One region of the Arthrobacter russicus genome, then DNA from elsewhere that is predicted to be linked to it. Evidence: predicted binding sites of a transcription regulator. Region 1 holds the regulator's gene; the other holds the start of a gene.
The links. The regulator LexA, encoded in region 1, represses DNA repair genes until DNA is damaged. The targets are predictions, from matches to a motif close to TCGAACANNTGTTCGA.
Positions count from the first base shown of each region.

Region 2: a site for LexA is predicted at 1,584-1,599, ahead of ruvA (Holliday junction branch migration protein RuvA). Genes of this name have one in related genera too.

Region 1 covers NZ_JAVDQF010000001.1:3,233,850-3,237,254, reverse strand. Annotated here, with positions in the region: gene JOE69_RS15210 (histidinol-phosphate transaminase) at 1-284, opposite strand, end outside; gene JOE69_RS15205 (LysM peptidoglycan-binding domain-containing protein) at 525-779, opposite strand; gene lexA (transcriptional repressor LexA) at 1,283-2,023, shown strand; gene JOE69_RS15195 (ATP-dependent DNA helicase) at 2,106-3,405, opposite strand, start outside.
Region 2 covers NZ_JAVDQF010000001.1:119,287-122,691, reverse strand. Annotated here, with positions in the region: gene ruvB (Holliday junction branch migration DNA helicase RuvB) at 1-894, opposite strand, end outside; gene ruvA (Holliday junction branch migration protein RuvA) at 887-1,546, opposite strand; gene ruvC (crossover junction endodeoxyribonuclease RuvC) at 1,669-2,256, opposite strand; gene JOE69_RS00535 (YebC/PmpR family DNA-binding transcriptional regulator) at 2,264-3,019, opposite strand; gene pdxT (pyridoxal 5'-phosphate synthase glutaminase subunit PdxT) at 3,037-3,405, opposite strand, start outside.

The DNA of each region.
Region 1 (3,405 bases):
ATGTTCTCGGCGGCCAGCCCGTGTCCGAGGTAATCGGCCAGAGCCTCGCGCAACCGGGTGAACTCGCGGTCCGGGTAGCGGTTCAACCCGGCCAGCGCAGCTTCCACCGCAGCGAGAATCGCTTTCCGGGCATCATCTGGCACACCATGGGTGTTTTCGTTGACATTGAGCAGAATCGGTACGTCCAGCTGCGGGGCGCCATAAGGCACCAATCCGCGCAGGTCGTCTCTGATCGGCAAGGCGCCCAACCGATCGAGCCGGTCTTCAGATGCTTGTTCACTCACCGATCCAGTCTAGGCGAGCCGTTATCGGGCCGCGAAAAGCATCGAAACAAGGTGAAGCGCCATCGTCACGGTTCAACCACCGTGCCGGTATTGCCGCTTGGCAAGACAGCGCTTGACGGCGATGGGCCCCCGACGTCCCAACGTCGGGGGCCCATCTGGTGACGGCGGCATGAAGTTGTAAATAGTGCGGTTGGCGTCAGGCCATCTGACCAGGCCTTGGCCGGGCCGACCGTTCGACCGCTATTTGGTCGGAACGAAAATCTGCTGGCCGGGCGAGAGGACGGAGCTGCCCAATTCGTTCAATTGAACGATTTCGGCGACGACGTCCCGAAGGTCCCGGTTGACCCCGCTATCGGCCGCGATCGACCAGATCGACTCGCCTGAACCAACGGTCACTTTCGATGTCGCGGATCCGGCCCCGACATCGACTCCGGCTTTCAAAGGGGCAGTCAAGAAGCCCGACAGGACCAGCGCGGCCACCGCGAGCAGGAGCATCGGCAAACCGATGAAAACTAACCTCCCGCGTCGAGTCAATCGAAGCGAACGTTGGCCTCCTCGGGCCGGAACTCCGGTGGAGACCCTGGATACCGAATGAATACTGATTGCCGACATTGCTGCCACCTTCCTGTCATCGATTCGAATACCTAGTCCAGTGATCTAAGGCCGGATTCTCCGTCGATAGAACATGTTTTCGAATCGTCTGATATATTTTTAGCACACATCATCGAATCTTGCCAAGACTCGCTAGAACATATGTTTGAATTCTTGCCCTCGGTGACTTACCGTGAAGTCAGCGGATCCGAGGATCCGGGCCACAGCAGGGCTGCTGAGTCCGGGAACCCCTGGATCGGTGCGGTTTTCGTTCATGGAGACAGTCCATCAGCGAGCACCGACAGTTTTGCCCCGGCAGGTCTCCGGCTTCCGCCGGAGCAATGTTCGGCGGCGTTTTGGACAGACCGTTAGACAAGCAGCTCAGGGCTCTGAAAGGGCGGATCGGCATGGCAGCACAGGAGAGTTCGAACGGTGCACTTCCCCGGCGCACCGGGTTGAAGGGGCTTACGATGCGGCAGAAGAAGATCCTCGAATGCATCCAGCGCTCGATCAGTTCCAACGGATACCCGCCCTCGATGCGCGAGATCGGCGACGTCGTCGGCCTGGCCAGCCTGTCCAGCGTGACGCACCAACTGTCGCAATTGGAGAAACAAGGCTACTTGCGCCGCGACCCTAAACGCCCCCGGGCCATGGAAGTGCTGATTCCGCTGACCCTCGAGGAGGGTTCGGTGGACATCGAGGGTGTCGCCGACACCACGAGTCTGCGCAGCACTGCCAAAGGCTTGAACGTGGCGGAACTGGGCAGCGCCCAGGACACCGCGATGGTTCCCTTGGTCGGCCGGATCGCCGCCGGCGGGCCGATCCTGGCGGACCAGGTGGTCGAAGACGTGATGCCTTTGCCGCGGCAGTTGGTCGGCCACGGCGAGCTGTTCATGCTCAAGGTCGCCGGTGATTCGATGATCGATGCGGCGATCTGCGACGGCGATTGGGTAGTCGTCAGACGGCAGAACGATGTGATCAACGGCGATATCGTAGCGGCGCTGCTCGACGACGAGGCCACGGTGAAGACTTTCCGGCAACGCGACGGTCACACCTGGCTGCTCCCGCAGAACACCCAGTACGAGCCCATTCTGGGGGATTTCGCCACGATCATGGGCAAAGTCGTTTCAGTTCTGCGTGCGCTCTGACTAACCCGCTCTAGTCCCGGTCGGGCGTGGAGTTTTACCCCTTATCGAAGCCGTTTCAAGGGGTGGAGCTCCACGCCTGGACTCATTTCGCCGGCGTTTTCGGAGCAAGCCGTTCGAGTGCGGCCAAGGCGATTTTGCGGTCCGTAGTCGCCCAGAACGGCGGCAGCGCCGCGCGGAGGAACCCGCCGTAGCGTGCGGTTGCCAAACGGGAATCCAAAATGGCTACCACTCCCCGATCGCTCGACGAGCGGATCAACCGGCCGGCGCCTTGGGCGAGCCGGATCGCCGCGTGGGTGGCGGATATCGACATGAAGCCGTTCCCTCCGGAACGGGCCACCGCCCTGGTCCGGGCGGTCATCAAGGGATCATCCGGCCTCGGAAACGGAATCCGGTCGATGGTGACCAAGCGGCAGGAAGCGCCTTGCACATCGACCCCCTGCCACAGCGACATGGTACCGAAGAGGCAGGTATCCGGTTCGGCCTCGAACTGCCGCACCAGAGCTGCCATCGACGTTTCGCCTTGGCAGAGGATCCGAAGATCCAACCGGCTGCGCAGTTCCGCGGCCGCGTCCTCGGCGGCTTTCCGCGACGAGAACAGGCACAGCGCTCCGCCGGCTGAAGCCCGGATCAAGGCCTCGAGTTCGTCGAGCTGCTCCGGCGAATTGCCCCGGCCCGGTTTCGCCAAATGCGCCGCGACGTAGAGCATGCCCTGTTTCGGATAGTCGAAGGGGCTGCCCACATCCGCTCCGGTCCAGCTCGGTGCGCCTTCGCCCAGCAGCCCCAAGCCGCCCGCCGTCGGCTCGAACGCCGCGCCGATGGCCAAGGTGGCCGAGGTGAGAATTGCGGTGTGTTCGCCGAACAACCCGTCCCGGAGTTTCATGGCGACACTCAACGGAGCGATGTTGATGGTTCCCGGCTCGGACTCGTCGGCCGGGGAGTAGCCGCGTTTCGGGTCGAATACGCCCTGCCGGGACAACCAGACCACCTCGCCCGAATCGGCCGCCCCGATCAGTCGTTCGCAAAGCTCCAAAATGAGCAGCAGCCGGGAGCGGGCCATCTGGCGCCCACCGTCGGCCACTTGCGAAGATTCGCCCTTGGAATCGGACAGGGCCACCCGGGAAGCCTCCCGGAGCATCCCGACCACATCGGTCTGGCGCGCATCCAGACCATCCGGGAGCCAGCCGCTGGGCACCCCGGAAAAGACTTCCTCCAGTGCCACCGCGGCGGCATTGAGTCCGTCGACGTTGATCGCGGTGTGCTTCCGTGCCGCGCTGGCCGCAACCGTGACCATGTTCGCGGACAGCTGGCCGGCGATGGTGCTGGTCACCCGGTCCACCAGCTCATGCGCCTCGTCGACCACCACCACGTCGTATTCCGGCAAC
Region 2 (3,405 bases), 3.1 Mb from region 1:
CGCGATCGCCAGGGTGGACAGGCCCACCGGACCGCCGTTGAATTTTCCGATCAGCGCCTGCAACACCGCCCGGTCCAAACGGTCCAAGCCGCGGACGTCCACCTCGTACATCTCCAAAGCGGCAGAGGCGGCCCGGGCGTCGATTTGCGGAACGCCGTGCACCAAAGCCCAATCGCGCACCCGCCGCAACAGCCGGTTGGCGATTCGCGGCGTGCCCCGGGACCGGCTGGCGATCTCGGAGAAACCGGCACCGGAGAGCTTCAGGTCCAAAAGGCCCGCCGACCGCCGGAGCACCAATTCCAATTCGTCGACCGAATAGAACTCCAGGTGTCCGGTGAAACCGAAACGGTCGCGCAGCGGCCCCGGCAGCAGCCCGGCCCGGGTGGTCGCGCCGACCAAGGTGAAGGGCGGCAGCTCCAGCGGGATCGCCGTGGCGCCGGCGCCCTTGCCGACCACGATGTCGACGCGGAAGTCCTCCATCGCCATGTAGAGCATTTCTTCGGCCGGGCGGGACATCCGGTGGATCTCGTCCAGGAACAGCACTTCGCCTTCAGTCAACGACGAAAGGATCGCCGCCAGGTCTCCGGCGTGCTGGATCGCCGGCCCGGAACTGATCCGCAGTGGCGCATTCATCTCCGCCGCAATGATCATCGCCAAGGTGGTTTTGCCCAGGCCGGGCGGCCCGGACAGCAACACGTGGTCGGCACTGCGGCCGCGCATCCGGGAGGCTTCCAGGACCAGCGAAAGTTGGCGCCGCACCCGCTTCTGGCCGACAAAATCGTCCAGGTTCTTCGGTCGCAGCGCTGCCTCGATCAGCCGCTCTTCGGGTTCGCCGTCGGCCGAGACCAAAGCCCGCGATTCGTCGGGGCCGGGTGCCCCGGGAAGCTCAGACACCGGCCGGCTGCCTTCCGGCGGCGCCGCGCCCGGCACCGCTCCGCGCGCCGTCCTGGCCCAACCAACGCAGGGTAGTCCGCAAGATCTCTGCGACATTCCCGGCGGCCAACATTTCCGGCTGGTCCGCCGTCGCCTGGTCGATGCTCGTCACGGCGTCCTTTTCGCTCCAGCCCAAGCCGGTCATCGCGGCAACCACTTGGGGCTTCCAGGATTCGCCGGCCGCGACACTGCCCGACGCCGCCGCAGTACCGTGCGGAACCAGCTTGCCGGCCAGTTCCAAGACGATTCGGCCTGCCACTTTGGGGCCGATGCCCGGGACCTTGGTGAAGGTCTTGCCGTCGCCGGTCGACGCCGCGACCCGAATCGTCTCCGGGTCCAGCACCGCGAGGACCGCCATCGCCAAGCGCGGCCCGATGCCGCCCACGGTCAACAGGATCTCGAAGACTTCTCGCTCATCGGCATCGCTGAAGCCGTACAGCGTCATCGAATCCTCCCGGACGATCATCGCCGTGGTCAGCGTGGCTTCGACGCCCAAGCGCAATCCGCCCAGAGTCTTCGGCGTCGCCTGCACCAGCATACCGACGCCGCCGACGTCGATGACCGCGTTGGAAAGACTGATCTGGGCCACTGGGCCGCGGAGAAAACTGATCAACTGCGGGCCTTTCTACGATGCGGCTGTCGCCGGCTATCCGAACATATCTACGAATAGCCTATCCCGCGAGGGCCCGGAAGAGGCACAACGCCACGCACGGTTCCGGCCGGGAGCCGGCCCGGTCAGCGCCGTTGCCGTGAGCTCTTTTCGGCATTCTTGCGCGCTTTGGCCTCGGCTTCCAGCCACAGCTTCCGGGCCGGGGTCAACTCCCCCAAGGCACTCGTGGACCCCGGACCGCTGCGCCAGGCATGTGTGATCGCCAGCGCCAAGGCGTCGGCCGCATCGGCCGGCGACGGCGCCACCGCCAACTTCAGGATCCGGGTCACCATCATGGTCACTGCGGCTTTGTCCGCGCGCCCGTTCCCGGTCACCGCGGCCTTGACTTCACTGGGCGTGTGCATCGCTACCGGCAATCCGCGCTTGGCCGCCGCCGCGATCACGATTCCGGACGCTTGGGCCACGCCCATCACGGTCGACAGGTTGGTCTGCGAAAACACCCGCTCCACGGCCAGGACATCCGGCGCGTGCGCATCCAGCCATTCGTCGATCGATTCCGAGATCACCAGCAGCCGACGGGACAACGGAAGTTCCGAACTGCTGCCCACCACGCCGACGGCGACCAGGCTCGCGCTGCGATTCGGCTGCACATCGACCACACCCAAGCCGCAGCGGGTCAACCCCGGATCGACGCCGAGAACGCGCAGCGCCATCGCCGGATCAGTCTTCGTCGAGCTGCGCCATGACCTCGGCGCTCATGTCCGCGTTGGAATACACGTTCTGCACGTCGTCCAGATCCTCGAGCGCATCGTAGAGGCGCATGAATTTCCTTGCGTTCTCGACATCCAGTTCCACCTGCATCGACGGCACGAACCCGGCTTCGTCGCTGTCGTATTCGATGCCGGCTTCATTGAGCGCGGCACGAATCGCCGGCAGGTCCTGCGGTTCGGAGATCACCTCGAAGTTCTCGCCGCCGTCTTTGACTTCTTCGGCGCCGGCGTCGAGCACTGCGATCAGCACATCATCTTCGCTGAGCTCGTTTTTGGGCAGCGACACCACGCCTTTGCGGGCGAACAGGTAGGACACCGAGCCGGGGTCGGCCATATTCCCGCCATTGCGGCCGACGACCAAGCGGACTTCGGAAGCCGCGCGGTTTTTGTTGTCGGTCAGACACTCGATCAGGATCGCGGTGCCCTGCGGGCCGTAGCCTTCGTACATGATGGTCTGGTAATCAACCGCTTCACCGAGCTGGCCCGAGCCGCGCTTGATCGCCCGGTCGATGTTGTCATTGGGCACCGAAGTCTTTTTGGCCTTGGTGACCGCCAGTTCGAGCGCCGGGTTTCCTGCCAGATCAGGTCCGCCGACTCGCGCCGCGACTTCGATGTTCTTGATCAGCTTGGCGAAGGACTTCGCACGGCGTCCGTCGATGACGGCTTTCTTGTGCTTGGTGGTAGCCCATTTGGAGTGACCTGACATGCTTCTGCTCTACTTTCCTAGACTTTCCTGGACACTTCGGCGCCCGGTAACACTTCTCGGTTCTGCCGCATCATGCCGGCGAACAGTTCATGCACCCGCAATTCTGCGTGGTTGCCTTCCTGGGTGAGCACCTCCGGGTGGAACGAGGTGGCCAGGATATTGCCGGAACGCACGGCGACCGCACGATCGATTCCTTCGATTCTAACCGTGGCCAGCACGGTTACCCCGGAACTGGTCGCTTCGACCCATGGCGCGCGGATGAAAACCGCATGCACCGGACGCTCCGGCTCGGACAATTCGGCGAACTCCAGTTCCGTTTCGAAAGACTCCCGCTGCCGGCCGAAGGCGTTCCGCCGCACCGTCACGGGCAGGCCGCCGAGCGTCCG